Regions from separate parts of the Serratia sp. 2723 genome, predicted to be linked through region 1. Evidence: predicted binding sites of a transcription regulator. Region 1 holds the regulator's gene; each other region holds the start of a gene.
What was found. The regulator Fur, encoded in region 1, represses iron uptake genes when iron is present. The targets are predictions, from matches to a motif close to ATAATAATGAGAACNACTATCAA.
Positions count from the first base shown of each region.

Region 2: a site for Fur is predicted at 1,825-1,847, ahead of ftnA (non-heme ferritin). Genes of this name have one in related genera too.
Region 3: a site for Fur is predicted at 2,522-2,544, ahead of fes (enterochelin esterase). Genes of this name have one in related genera too.
Region 4: a site for Fur is predicted at 2,172-2,194, ahead of ABIE29_RS23255 (isochorismate synthase). Genes of this name have one in related genera too.

Region 1 is NZ_JBNDIN010000003.1:57,994-61,562, reverse strand. Features, by position in the region: gene ABIE29_RS05170 (beta-N-acetylhexosaminidase) at 1-1,857, shown strand, start outside; gene fur (ferric iron uptake transcriptional regulator) at 2,002-2,448, opposite strand; gene fldA (flavodoxin FldA) at 2,758-3,297, opposite strand; gene ybfE (LexA regulated protein) at 3,501-3,569, opposite strand, start outside.
Region 2 is NZ_JBNDIN010000004.1:384,476-388,044, forward strand. Features, by position in the region: gene copD (copper homeostasis membrane protein CopD) at 1-442, opposite strand, end outside; gene yobA (CopC domain-containing protein YobA) at 446-829, opposite strand; gene ftnA (non-heme ferritin) at 1,152-1,670, opposite strand; gene ABIE29_RS08870 (DNA polymerase III subunit theta) at 2,059-2,289, shown strand; gene pip (prolyl aminopeptidase) at 2,782-3,569, opposite strand, start outside.
Region 3 is NZ_JBNDIN010000021.1:60,152-63,720, reverse strand. Features, by position in the region: gene ABIE29_RS22500 (enterobactin synthase subunit F) at 1-877, opposite strand, end outside; gene ABIE29_RS22495 (MbtH family protein) at 877-1,083, opposite strand; gene fes (enterochelin esterase) at 1,094-2,446, opposite strand; gene ABIE29_RS22485 (TonB-dependent siderophore receptor) at 2,754-3,569, shown strand, end outside.
Region 4 is NZ_JBNDIN010000027.1:3,625-7,193, reverse strand. Features, by position in the region: gene entS (enterobactin transporter EntS) at 1-1,089, shown strand, start outside; gene fepB (Fe2+-enterobactin ABC transporter substrate-binding protein) at 1,076-2,035, opposite strand; gene ABIE29_RS23255 (isochorismate synthase) at 2,230-3,438, shown strand; gene ABIE29_RS23250 ((2,3-dihydroxybenzoyl)adenylate synthase) at 3,449-3,569, shown strand, end outside.

The DNA of each region.
Region 1 (3,569 bases):
ATCAAGACGGATATTAAGCCCGCTGCATTCAAAGGCGATCGGGCCGTGCCAGGTGCCTACCAACTGAAGATCGGCGAGAAAGGTGCCGAGATCGTCGGTTTCGATCAGACTGGGGTGTTCTATGGTCTGCAATCCATCCTGTCGCTAATCCCTTCGGATGGTAGCAAGAAGATCGCGACGCTGGATGCCAAAGATGCACCGCGCTTCCAATACCGCGGCATCTTCCTGGACGTGGCGCGTAACTTCCACCAAAAAGACGCCGTATTGCGCCTGCTGGATCAGATGGCAGCCTACAAGCTGAACAAATTCCACTTCCACCTGACGGATGATGAAGGTTGGCGTATTGAGATCCCTGGCCTGCCAGAGTTGACCGAAGTGGGCGGCCAGCGTTGCCATGACCTGAGTGAAACCACCTGCCTGATGCCGCAATATGGCTCTGGCCCGGCACCGCACGGTGGTTTCTTCTCCCGTCAGGACTATATCGACATCGTTAAATATGCTCAGGCGCGCCAGATTGAAGTGATCCCTGAGATCGACATGCCAGCGCACGCTCGTGCAGCGATTATTTCCATGGAAGCTCGCTACAAGAAACTGCTTGCCGAAGGGAAAGAGAAAGAGGCTAACGAGTTCCGCCTGGTGGATCCGACCGATACCTCCAATACCACCTCGGTGCAGTACTTCAACCGCCAGAGCTACCTGAACCCATGCCTGGATTCGTCCAAGAGCTTTGTGGACAAAGTGATTGGTGAAGTGGCCCAGATGCACAAAGAGGCCGGCCAACCGCTGAAAACCTGGCACTTTGGTGGGGACGAAGCGAAGAACATCCGTCTGGGTGCTGGCTATACCGACGTGAAAAAACCGGAAGCGGGCAAGGGTATCCTCGATCTGAGCAAAGAAGACAAGCCGTGGGCCAAGTCGCAGGTTTGCCAGGCCATCATCAAAGACGGCAAGGTGGCAGATATGGAACACCTGCCAAGCTACTTCGGTCTGGAAGTCAGCCAGTTGGTGAAAGCGCACGGCATTGACAGAATGCAGGCGTGGCAGGACGGCCTGAAAGATGCCAAAGACTCGAAGGCCTTTGCGACCAAGCATGTGGCGGTGAACTTCTGGGATACCCTGTACTGGGGTGGTTTCGACTCGGCTAACGACTGGGCGAACAAGGGTTATGACGTGGTGATCTCTAACCCGGACTACGTCTATATGGACTTCCCATATGAAGTCAGCCCGGACGAACACGGTTATTACTGGGGCACCCGCTTCAGCGACGAGCAGAAGATCTTCAGCTTTGCGCCGAACAACCTGCCGCAGAACGCCGAAACCTCGGTTGACCGTGACGGTAACCACTTCACCGCCAAGAGCGACAAACCATGGCCGGGCGCATATGGTCTTTCCGCACAACTGTGGAGCGAAGTCGTGCGTACCGACCAGCAGATGGAATACATGATTTACCCACGTGCAGTGTCGCTTGCAGAGCGTGCATGGCACCGCGCCAGCTGGGAGCAGGATTACAAAGCTGGCCGTGAGTACAAAGGTGGCGAAACCCACCAGGTCGATACCAAAACCCTGGACCAGGACTGGCTGCGCTTTGCTAACCTGATTGGTCAACGTGAGCTGGCCAAGATGGATAAAGCGGGCGTGAGCTATCGCCTGCCGGTTCCAGGTGCACGTATCGTCGGTGGTCAGTTGGAAGCGAATATTTCTCTGCCAGGTTTGGGGATTGAATATTCCACCGACGGCGGCAAACAGTGGCAGCGCTATGACGATAAAGCGCGCCCTGCGGTAGCGGGTGACGTGCAAATCCGTGCAATCAGCCCGGACGGCAAACGCTTCAGCCGCGCCGAACCGGTGAAAGCGTAAAATAGTGCGAGGTGAGAGCAAACTGCAATAGTGATCATTGAGTGGATATTTTTCCCCGGGCCTGTCCGGGGATTTTTTTCTCTGTCATCCGGGCATAAAAAAACCGCCATGTAGGCGGTTTTCGCGTTCTGGCGCGGGCCAGAATCAATTCTTGTCGTGCAGCGCTTCGTTCTCGCGGCAATCGCCGGTTTCACAGTGGCCGTACAGGTACAGGCTGTGGTTGGTGAGCTTGATACCGTGTTGCTTGGCGATATCGCGCTGACGCACTTCGATGGATTCGTCGCTGAACTCGATCACTTTGCCGCAGTCCAGGCAAATCAGGTGATCGTGGTGGTGTTGCTGAGTCAGTTCGAATACCGACTTGCCGCCTTCAAAATTGTGGCGTGTCACAATACCTGCGTCGTCAAACTGGTTCAGCACGCGGTATACCGTGGCCAGGCCAATTTCTTCGCCCATATCTATCAGTTTTTTGTACAGATCTTCCGCACTGACGTGATGGCATGCCGGATCCTGCAAGACTTCCAGGATTTTGAGTCGCGGAAGAGTGACTTTTAAGCCAGCCTTCTTCAATGCGGAGTTGTTATCAGTCATGCGGATTCAGTCCTGTTACTATGCTAATCAAGTTGAGGCGTTCTCGCCTATGGCATCGGTCGGCACAAAGCGTTAATCGCGTCTCATTATAGAACCGGTTGCTGCAAATAGAAACCGCCGGTTGTTAACAAACATATCTTTGCACTTTTACAGGGTAATCATGCAAAGCTTTGATGGATGGGATAAACCGATGTCTTAGTCTACCGTGGCGAGGCAGGAAGTTACAAACTTGTAGCTTCTATTGCTCTAATCCGTGATGCCGATAACAGAAGGGCGCAGTATACGGCGCCCCTACAATATGTTCAGAGCTTAGCCGACGATCTCGGCCAGGCTCAGCTCTTCACTGATTTGCTTGACCCAGGCGTCTACGCGTTCGTTGGTCAGCTCAGGTTGACGATCTTCGTCAATGGCCAGCCCGATAAAGTGATCGTCATCTGCCAGACCCTTGGAGGCTTCGAAATGGTAGCCTTTGGTTGGCCAATGGCCGACGATGGCCGCACCGCGTGGTTCAATGATGTCGCGGATGGTGCCCATCGCATCGCAGAAATATTCCGCGTAGTCTTCCTGATCGCCACAGCCAAACAGCGCTACCAGCTTGCCGTTAAAGTCGATATCTTCCAGCGTCGGGAAGAAATCATCCCAGTCGCACTGTGCTTCGCCGTAGTACCAGGTTGGGATACCGAGCAGCAGGATGTCAAACGCTGCCAGATCTTCTTTACTGCTTTTGGCGATGTCGTGGATTTCTGCCACGTCGTTGCCGAATTTTTGCTGAAGCGTCTTTTGGATCATCTTGGCAATGTTTTCGGTATTGCCAGTGTCGCTGCCAAAGAAAATGCCTACATGAGCCATAGTGAGAATAACCTTTTAATTCAAATGAATGTATTGCGTAAACGCGGCCTGAGGCGCTGCCAAGGGAAGGCTTGCTCAGCCGTAAATGCGTATCATGCCAGAAATTTGCCCTGAGGTTTTATCGCGTTTATGCGATGCCTCAGCGGAGGTGGAACCGATCTGGCGTCATCCTTAACGCCGTGCCGCGCGTGCGGCAGCAGAGATCAGTGTTCTGGCTGTTCTTCCGCCAGTTGGGCCAACAGCATTTGTTCGATCAATTCGCTGCGGCTGAT
Region 2 (3,569 bases), on a different contig from region 1:
GCGCTATGCCCAATAAGCCCGCATGCATCGCCGCATGGCCGATAAACGCCATGTTGACCAGTAGCAGTGCCGAGCACAGTGCCAACGCTTGTCCCCGCTTTGCCGCAGGTAACAGCAAGGCTAACAAGGCCAGCAGGGAAAAACCCAGATGCCAGCGCCAGGCTTCACCAAAGGTGGTGCCCAACACCGCCCACCAAATGCTCAATTGCCAGGTATCCGCCCAGCCATCGCCCATCAATCCGGCCTGAATGGCCAGCATCAGCAAGGCGGTTAATGCGAAGATCCAGGTCGAGGCGAGCAGCAGAGGGCGCAAATCGCGGGTGATTATCGGGGAGAGGCGCTGTGGCGACAGGACGGCGGTGAACAGGCTGACGCCAAACATCAGCATCACCGCCGTAAAGTGCACAAAGCGACACAGCACAAACAGGGTCGCCAGAGTCATGGCTTAGTTAACGGTAAAGCTGTACTGACCTTTGGTTTTATGACCGTCAACGGAAACAACGTGCCAGCTGACCTGGTATTTCCCCGCAGCCAGTTCACTTTCAATCGGTACATTAACCTGAGTGTTGTTGCTTGGATCCAGATCCAGCTTGCCGGTTTTAACCACGGCGTTATCTGGGCCGGTCACTTTGACACCGCTGAAGTTAGGCTCAATACCTTCGGAGAAATTCAGCGTCAGCACTTTTGGCGCGGAGCTGACGGTGGCGTCTGCCGCCGGAGTCTGTACTTTCAGGTGGGCATGCGCCAACGCCTGCTGGGAAGACAAGCCGACAAACAGTACAAAAATGGTGGAAAGCAGGTGATAGGATGAACGAATTTTAGCGATCACGGAGGAGTCCTTTATCAATTATGTAGGTGATAAGGGCCAAGACCGGTTACGCGGAGCGATGTTTCCGCAGCCTCAACCCACCACTGTGATTGCGCCACGGGTAAACAGCAGAAGGAGTGGGTAACTCACTGTTATAACTCTCTACCTCCCGGTAGCGTATCGCGTTAAATCATAACTACGGTGAATCGGCAAGTCGAGCACATCACTGATATTTTGCGATCTGGCAGCACGTATCGCTATAGCCGCTCGATAAACACAGGGCAAAAAAAACCGCGTACGGTGGAAAGTACGCGGTTTTCAGATTGATGACAAAAGCGGGTTATCAGGCCTGGCCGTTACCGCTTACTGCCTCAGCACCCATTCTCTTCAGATCTTTATCAATGAAGAACAATGCCTTGCCGCTGTTGCCTACCAGCGCCAACTTGTCCAGCACGGATTTGAACAGCTTCTCTTCTTCGTGCTGTTCCGCAACATACCATTGCAGGAAGTTGAAGGTTGAGTAGTCATGTGTGGTCATTGCCACGTGTGCCAGTTCATTGATTTGACGAGTGATCAGTTGCTCATGCTCGTAAGTCTGCTGGAAAACGTCCGCCAGTGACTCAAACTCTACCGGTGGCGCTGCAATGCTGCCGATCAGTGGCAAGGCCCCGGTATCACTGAGGTAGTCGAACAGACGCTGCATGTGCTGCATCTCTTCGCGTGAATGTTCTTTAAGGAATGCGGCAGCCCCTTCGAAGCCTTTATCGCTGCACCAGGCGCTCATTTGCAAATACAGATTGGCAGAATAGAATTCCAGATTCAGTTGCTCATTCAGTTTCGTGGTCATTGCTTGCGTTAGCATGAGGATCCCTATTATTTTTGCAGGTCATAAACTTAATTTCCTGCATTATGCCCTGATTAACACAAAATAAAAACACTTGATTTACATCCATTTATTTTAACGAAACTTATGCTTCAAATTCAATATGTTACATAAACACTTAATTTAACATTAAATTATTATGATAATCATTTTCATCTTTATGTTTACAGTAAGACGAATCATTCTTATTTAACAAAATAAACCAATAACATTACGCTTAAACATTATATCACCCTGCTTTCTGTAATGGCTCTGAGCACAAAGCCTGGAGATGATAGGGACATGTTGGCTTGAGAAGCTTGCCAAGCGCGGCACGGTAGATTACCTTCTGCGCTGAGTTGCCGTTACACAATAGAAGGAAAATATCATGGGCTACAATCTGGCAGAGCTTTCCAAAGACGAGATGGACAAGGTGAACGTAGATCTGGCCGCGTCTGGGGTGGCATTCAAGGAACGCTATAATATGCCGGTGATCCCTGAGATGGTGGAACGTGAGCAGCCAAAGCACCTGCAGGACTACTTCCGCGAGCGTGTGATGCACTATCGCGTCGAATCACACAAATTCTCTCGCCTACCTTACGAACCTAAAATGAAGTAATGGCCCCTCACCCTAACCCTCTCCCACAGGGAGAGGGAACCGATCGAGTGTGTTTGAAATTTATCGGGACTCACCTTGGATAAGGAGGTGATCGATTTTGCTAAAGTTACCGATTTACCTCCAAATGAGCCGATCGAGTGTGTTTGAAATTTATCGTGACCACCTTGGATGAGGAGGTGATCGATTTTGCTAAAGTTACCGATTTACCTCCAAACGAGCCGATCGAGTGTGTTTGAAATTTATCGGGACTCACCTTGGATAAGGAGGTGATCGATTTTGCTAAAGTTACCGATTTACCTCCAAATGAGCCGATCGAGTGTGTTTGAAATTTATCGTGACCACCTTGGATGAGGAGATGATCGATTTTGCTAAAGTTACCGATTTACCTCCAAACGAGCCGATCGAGTGTGTTTGAAATTTATCGTGACCACCTTGGATGAGGAGATAATCGATTTTGCTAAAGTTACCGATTTACCTCCAAATGAGCAGGGGCTAACAGCTCCCTCTCCCTGTGGGAGAGGGTTGGGGTGAGGGACCGGCAAAACGGTCGGTAGCCAGCATCAGCTGGTGCAAAATACCCGGTTCATCCGTTGAGTGCCCTGCCCCTTCGACAATATGCAGTTCCGCCTCTGGCCAGGCTTTGGCCAGATCCCAGGCGTTTTGTACCTGGCAGGCCATATCGTAACGGCCATGGACGATCACCGCCGGAATATGACGGATCAACGGGACGTTGCTCAGCAATTGGTCATCGCTGTCGAGAAAGCCTTGATGGCTAAAGTAGTGGTTCTCAATGCGGGCAAAGGCCAGCGCGAAATCATCTTCGCCAAAGGAGGCGGAGGCACCGCTTGGCAACAGCGTTACCGTTTCCCCTTCCCACACGCTCCACAGTTTGGCTGCCTCAAGCTGCACTTGCAGATCCGGTGACGTCAGGCGTTGACGGTAGGCAGCAATCACGTCCTTGCGTTCTTCCTCCGAAAGGATAGACAGCACCCGCTCCCATTTATCCGGGAAGAAGCGGGAAGCGCCGTCTTGGTAATACCAACTCAGTTCCTGCTTACGCAGCGTGAAGATCCCCCGCAGCACCATCTCGCTGACGCGTTGCGGATGCGTCTGTGCATAGGCCAGCGCCAGCGTGGAACCCCAGGAGCCACCAAAGACCAGCCACTGGTCCACCCCGGCCATGACACGCAGTCTTTCAAGATCGTCGACCAGGTGCCAAGTGGTGTTATTGTCCAGGCTGGCATGCGGTTTGGAACGGCCACAGCCCCGCTGATCGAACA
Region 3 (3,569 bases), on a different contig from region 1:
CTGTCAGACGAGCTACCCACACGGCCACCAGCGCCATTGCCATATCGGCAGCACTGAGCTGTTGCTGTTGGCCCACGCTGACCAGTGGCGCAAGATCCTGCGCAGCACAGAACTGTGCCAAGCGGTGAATTCGTGTCGAGGGGGCCTGCCCGGCCAATGGCTGCGGGCACAAAGTCGCTGGCATGGGCAACTGCCGTGCCTTGTTCAACCAAAAATCGGCATCGCGTTGATAACTCGGGGATTGCTGGTACTGCTGATATTCCGCCACCACATCGCTAAAAGGCGTGAACGGCGTAGGCTCTGGCTGCTCATGCTGACATAGGCGGGTATAAATATTGGCGATACGGCGAGCTATAGCGGTAAAGCTGAAGCCATCGACCACCAGATGATGGTAACGCTGATACCAGAACCAGCGATCGTCGGCCAGACGCATCAGGATATGGCGATACAGCGGCTTGCCGCTGCTCGCCCGTAATTCGGCACCAAGGTCGATCTGCATCAGCGCATGGGCCGCCGCCTCTGCATCTGCCGAGTCGCTCAGGTCAACCCACTCCGCCACAGCCAACGGCATCGTGGCGTCGTAATACTGCATTGGCACACCATCACGCTCAACGAAACGTAGCCGTAAGGTGTCCACTTCAGCCAGGCCCTGTGAGATCGCCCGTAGCAGGTGGTCTTTATCCAGCGGACCATTCAGTTCGATATAATGGGCAACCGCATAGGCATTGCCGTACGGTGAAATTTGATCGGCAACCCAAATACCGGGCTGCGCGGCCACCAATGGCAACTCAACGGTAACCTGTTGCCCGGTGGATAAAATAGAGGTTTCTGACACGACATTCGCTCCTGTTGTCGGTTCTTGCTTCTGCGTCTCCATCATGCCTTACTTAGTGATGCGGGCCGCATATCCTGCCAATTCTGTTCCAGCCAGTGAACACAGCGTTCCCGGGAAGCTGGGCCAAAAACGCTTACCCAGCCTGCCGGGATAGCGCTAAAATCCGGCCACAGGCTATAAAGCAGTTCGTCATTACGCAGGACATAGCAAATTTGCTGCTCGTCATCGAACGGGTTTAAGGTTTCCATTACTTGCTCCTTAAGCATGAAGAGAGTTGGCGGACGGCTTCAATTCGGCACGGCGGTTGACCAACTCCGACCAATGCGCCTGCAGGCCATCAAGTAAGCCGCCGCGCCAGCACAGCGCATCGTGCCCGCCCTCTACCAACCGATATTGCACCTGATGCCCGGCCTCACTTAACAGGGCCGCCATACGGTCATTAACCCGGTGGACCAGCTTTTCATGCGCTCCGGCCTCTAAAAATACCTTCAGCTTGCCGCGCTCACCCAACTGCCGGTCCTCTACCTGGCGGATCAACCAGCAGGCATCCTCGGGCACAGTGGGCAACTGCAACATATCGCGGCGTGGCCACCAGAACGAGCCAGATTGGCTGATGGTGGCACCAAAATATTCCGGCCAGCGCAAGCCTGCATAGAGCGAACCCAAGCCACCAAAGCTTTGCCCGGCGACCACGGTGTTGGCAGCCTCACGGTTATGCGGTGCCCAGTCGGCCAATTGTGGTAATAACTCTTCCTGTAGGGCCAACCAAAACTCATCGTTGCAGGTCAGCTCCCGCGCGCGGTGTTGCTGGTCGATCACATCGATCAGCAGGTAGACCGCCTCCGGCAGTTGGCCAGCACGCGTCAGTTGCATTAGCGGATCCCAGACCGGCATCTGATTGGCCCAGAATTGGCCGTCCAGCAAAATAGCCAATGGCCGCGCCACCGGGTTACTTTCACCGGTGGAGTAGACCCAGACGTGGCGGGAGGTTCCCAATCGCTGGCTATGCCAGGTATGCCGTTGCAGTCTGGCAGGAGGTGCAGGCGTACAGCGGCCGCTGGTCACGGCATAGTTATCAAAGTCCCGCCAGGCCGGTTGTTGGGGAGCCTGCGGCATATGCAGGCCAGAAAGAGTGTGCCCACCGACTCCAGGCCAGGCGCGGTAAGGATTAAGCAGATCGTGAGTTGCGCTGGCGAACACCTGGTGCCACCAGTGGCGAATAGAAAGCATGTTGGCGTGAGTATTGTCTCCCTGCGGTTCGAACGGACAATCCTCCATGCAGGGGATAAAACAGTAGCTGCCGCGCCAGTCGCCTTGCAGCTCGGTTTGCCAATACCAGACGTCCGATCCGGTGAGCCGTTGCAGGCTCTGCGGGGGCGACGCTTGATGATGATCGGTAAGGCAGTTGATATGGATCCAGACTCGCCGATAAGCCGAGGTCAGTTCACCGCCCTGAGGGTCGCGCCACAAGAACGTCACCTTCCATCGACCATTATCCAGCGGTTCCACCAAGGGGGTACCACGCCGAACGATATCCAGCCACCAACCGTGGCTCCCTGCATACTTGCTCGCCAATAACGTACTGCTTGCTGGTTGTTGTTCAGTTTTCAAAACACCCACTCATTGTGTTGTTGGCAAGGCACGCCGTGCGACTCACCGGTTCCCAAATGCCAAACGGCCAAAGGAATACTATTGATAATTATTTGCATTTGCAATAGTGTATAGAAGCTCGAAATCGAGCGGGCATTCTTCAACAGGGATGGATGCCGAATTATTGAACGGGATCTTGCAGCCAGTCAGCCTGGCCTCAGGGTTTCGTTACTATTTTCGACTACACAATAAAACTACAGCAAACCGTTCCGTTACCGGTTGTCACACAGTGCCGCATCAGGAAGGGTGGTTAGGTAGGAACCTCAAAATGAATCGGAAGTTATCTCGTTATTCTTTAGCCACACTCATTGGGTTAGGGTTAGGCACGTCTGCATTTTCCGTCACAGTCAATGCCGAGCAAACGGCCACCACTTCAGACAGCTCTGCGCTGCCTGAGAAAAGCAAAAAAGAATCCGCCTCTGACGATGTCATTGTCGTCACCGCCGCCAAACAAAATCTTCAAGCTCCCGGCGTTTCCACCATCACTGCCGAAGAAATCAAACGACGCCCTCCCGCTCGTGATATCAATGAGTTGATCCGTACCATGCCGGGGGTCAACCTGACCGGTAACTCCACCAGCGGCCAGCGGGGCAACAACCGCCAACTCGATATTCGTGGCATGGGGCCAGAAAATACCCTGATCCTGATCGACGGCAAACCGGCCAGCAGCCGTAACTCGGTGCGCCAAGGCTGGCGTGGCGAGCGTGATACCCGTGGTGATACCGCCTGGGTGCCACCAGAGATGATCGAGCGTATCGAAGTGCTGCGTGGCCCTGCGGCTGCCCGCTATGGTAACGGCGCGGCAGGTGGCGTGGTCAACATCATCACCAAAAAAGCTGGCCAGGACCTGCACGGTTCACTGAACGGTTATTTCAACGTACCGCAGCATAAGGATGAAGGCGCAACCAAGCGCACCGATTTCAGCCTTTCCGGCCCGTTAAGCGATCGGTTGAGCTTCCGTCTGTTCGGTGGCTACAGCAAAACGCAGGCCGACGCCTGGGATATCAACCAGGGGCATCAGTCCGAACGTACCGGCACCTATGCCAATACTCTGCCTGCCGGTCGTGAAGGGGTGGTCGACAAA
Region 4 (3,569 bases), on a different contig from region 1:
GCGGGCAGCGGCATGTTTGCCGGTTTGCTGATGGGAGGAGTGTTGGCCGATCGCTATGAACGCCGTCGCCTGATCCTGTTTGCGCGCTCAACCTGTGGCGTGGGTTTTCTTGGCCTGTGCCTCAATGCTGCGTTGCCAGCGCCTTCACTAACGGCCATTTACCTTCTCGCGGTGTGGGACGGATTTTTTGGTGCCGTGGGCGTGACGGCGTTGCTGGCCGCGACACCGGCCATCGTTGGCCGTGAGAATATCGTGCAGGCCGGTGCCATCAGTATGCTGACCGTGCGCTTTGGGTCGATTCTGTCTCCCGCTATCGGCGGGCTGGTGATCGCCGGGGCGGGTATCAGTTGGAACTATGCGCTGGCGGCCTTGGGGACGTTGATCACCTTGATCCCGTTATTAAAATTGCCTCAGTTGCCACCGCCGCCCCAGCCTCGCGAACATCCGTTGCGGGCGCTGATCGGCGGCTTCACCTTCCTGTTCCAGAACAAGGTGATTGGCATGGTGGCGCTGATTGGTGCGCTGATGACCATGGCTAGTGCGGTGCGCGTGTTATATCCAGCTATCTCGGGCATGTGGCAGGTCACCACCCAGAGTTTGGGGATCATGTATGCGGCGGTGCCATTAGGTGCGGCGATTGGCGCATTTACCAGTGGCCGGGTGGCTCAGGTGGCACGGCCAGGCTGGATGATGTTGATAACGGCGATAGCGGCTTTCGTAGCTGTGGGGCTGTTTGGCTTGATGCCTTGGTACGGCATGGCGCTGCTATGCCTGGTGGTGTTTGGCTACCTCAGTGCGCTGAACTCGCTGCTGCAATATGGCCTGATACAAAATCTGACGCCGGACGCGTTTCTGGGCCGGATTAACGGCCTGTGGACCGCGCAGAACGTGGTGGGGGATGCGCTTGGTGCCTTGCTGCTTGGCGCGATGGGGGCATTTATGCTGCCAGCGATGAGTTCGACCAGCTTCGGTTTTGGCGCGGCGCTGCTGGCTGTGGTGCTGGCGTTTGCCATGCGCGGGCTGCGCAACGTGAGCATGGGCGGGCAGAGCGAGAAACTCCAACCCGCCACTGCGGCTACGGAGAAATAAACAGCTTTTCCAGACGCGTCAGCAAGTTGCTGGCGCTGTAATAATCCAGACGGAAGGTGTCGTTCCCCAGCGCGTAAACCCGTTTACTCTCCACTGCTGGCAGATGGGCCAGGAAACTGTTGCTCATCAGCCGCTGCACATCGCTTTCGTCGTTGGCGAATAACAGCAGTGTCTGGCCATTCAAGCCTTCAGCCAGATTTTCTCCGCCGAGTTGGATGATGTCTTTACGCGCCCCTTGGCTGGTGCTGGCGTTGAGTTTGGGCGGCAAGGTGGCCAGGGTAAATCCTAGCTGTTGCAGCAGTTGCCCTTGGGATGAGTCGGCGCTCCACAGATTGGCGTTCTTGCCATCGCTGCGAAACACCAGTGCCGTTATGGGCTGTGGTGGCAATGTCATCTGCTGTTTCAGCGTTTTCTCACGGCGATCAAACTCGCTGACGATCTTCTCCGCTTGTGCTTCATGGCCGGTCGCTACGCCAAGGATGTTGGCCAGTTCCTGCCAGCTTTTATCGTCGTAGTTCACCACCAGCACCGGAGCGATGGCTGACAGCTGATCGTACAGGCGCACCGCAGAATCGGCCCCGGTAGCGGACATCACAATCAGGTCCGGTGCCTCACCGGCGATCGCCTCGGCGTTGGGTTCACCAATATAGAGCCGTTTCACTCCGCGTTTGGCCGCAATCTCTCCCCACTGGTGGAAAAAGCCCTGCTGATCCGACAGCCTATTGTTTGGGCTGGTGGCTCCGCTGGCGATCACTGGGGCGTCGATCGCCAACAACGTACCAGTGACCGTCACGCTGGTGGAAACGATACGCTGTGGCGGTTGGTCAAGGGTGATAACGCCGTGCGAGGTTTCGATACTGCGCGGCCAGGCTTGAGTCTCGGCTTGGACCACGCTCAAAACCAGCAGGCCAAACAACGCCAGACTGAGCCGCAGGGGAATTGACATCGGTGAGATCCTTTTAATCCGAATGATTATTATTCATTGGTCTGAAACCACCAAGTTTAACCCTTAATCTAGGTTAGCAGAAGAGGTTACGTTTATTGACATGGTTAGTTCTGGCAGGTACTTTATCGCGGATGCAATACAAATGATAATCATTATTATATTGGTTATTGTTAATGAAACAAGAGGAAGTACCTATGGACGTAGCCGTTAAGGGCGCAGCGCAAAAGGACCTGCAACAGGGGGTAGATCTGGCACAGGCCGCTACAATATCCCCGACTTCAGGTTTCTTTTTTACCTCGCCTTTTCGCAGTCTGAGCACTCAAGGGTGTTTTGCCCGCATCACCTTGCCTGCGGTTGATGGTGATGACCTGCAAGGCCAATTCCAGCAGGCGATACAGCAGGCCTTTGCACAGGCCCGCAAGGCAGGCATCAAGGATCCGCTGCTGTGTGGCGCGATCCCTTTCGATACTCGTCAACCCTCGTCACTGTTTATCCCGCAACAGACGCAATGGTTCGATCGTGAAACCCTGCAGGCCAGTTTAGTGCCTGCTGCGGGGCCGATCCCTGAGATTGTCCACCAAACCGAGTTGCCAGCGCAGCCGCAGTTTATGCAGATGGTTAGCGATGCCGTACAGGCAACGAACAGTGATCAATTGGATAAGGTGGTGCTCGCCCGCTTGTTGGACATTGAAACCAGCAAGCCGGTAGACCACGAAGCGTTGATGGCGCGTATCATTGCCCAGAATCCCCACGGCTTTCATTTCCACGTGCCGCTGGCAGAGGGGGCATTGGTGGGAGCCAGCCCGGAGCTGCTGCTGCGTAAATTTGGCGACCAGTTCCATTCCAATCCTCTGGCGGGTTCGGCACGGCGCGAAAGGGATCCGCTGCGGGATCGGGCGGTCAGCGAACAACTGCTGGTTTCGGGTAAAGACCGCTATGAACACCAAATCGTAACCGAAGGCATGCGCCAGGTCTTGGCCGGGCGTTGCAGTCATTTGCATATTCCCGCAACCCCCGAACTACTCAGTACCACCACGTTGTGGCATCTTTCGACACCCATCGATGGTGAAGTGGCCGATCGGGCAGAGAATGCTCTGTCACTAGCCTGTCTGCTGCATCCGACGCCGGCATTATGCGGTACTCCAACGCTGGCAGCGCGGGATCTGATCGAACAGCTTGAGCCGTTTGACCGGCAGCTGTTTGGTGGCATCGTCGGCTGGTGCGACGCCGAGGGCAACGGAGAATGGGTCGTCACCATCCGTTGCGGCACCGTCAAGGGTAATCAGGTACGCCTGTTTGCCGGTGCCGGCATCGTGCAGGACTCTTCCCCACAGTCCGAATGGCACGAAACTGGCACCAAACTCAGCACCATTCTACGTGCGTTTGGCCTAAATCAAGGATAGAGAGTCCTCCATGACAATTGCTTTTACCCCCTGGCCTGAAGAGTTCGCGCGCCGTTACCGCGAACGCGGCTATTGGATCGATCGGCCATTGACCGACATCTTGTCCCGTCAGGCAGATAACGACGCTATTG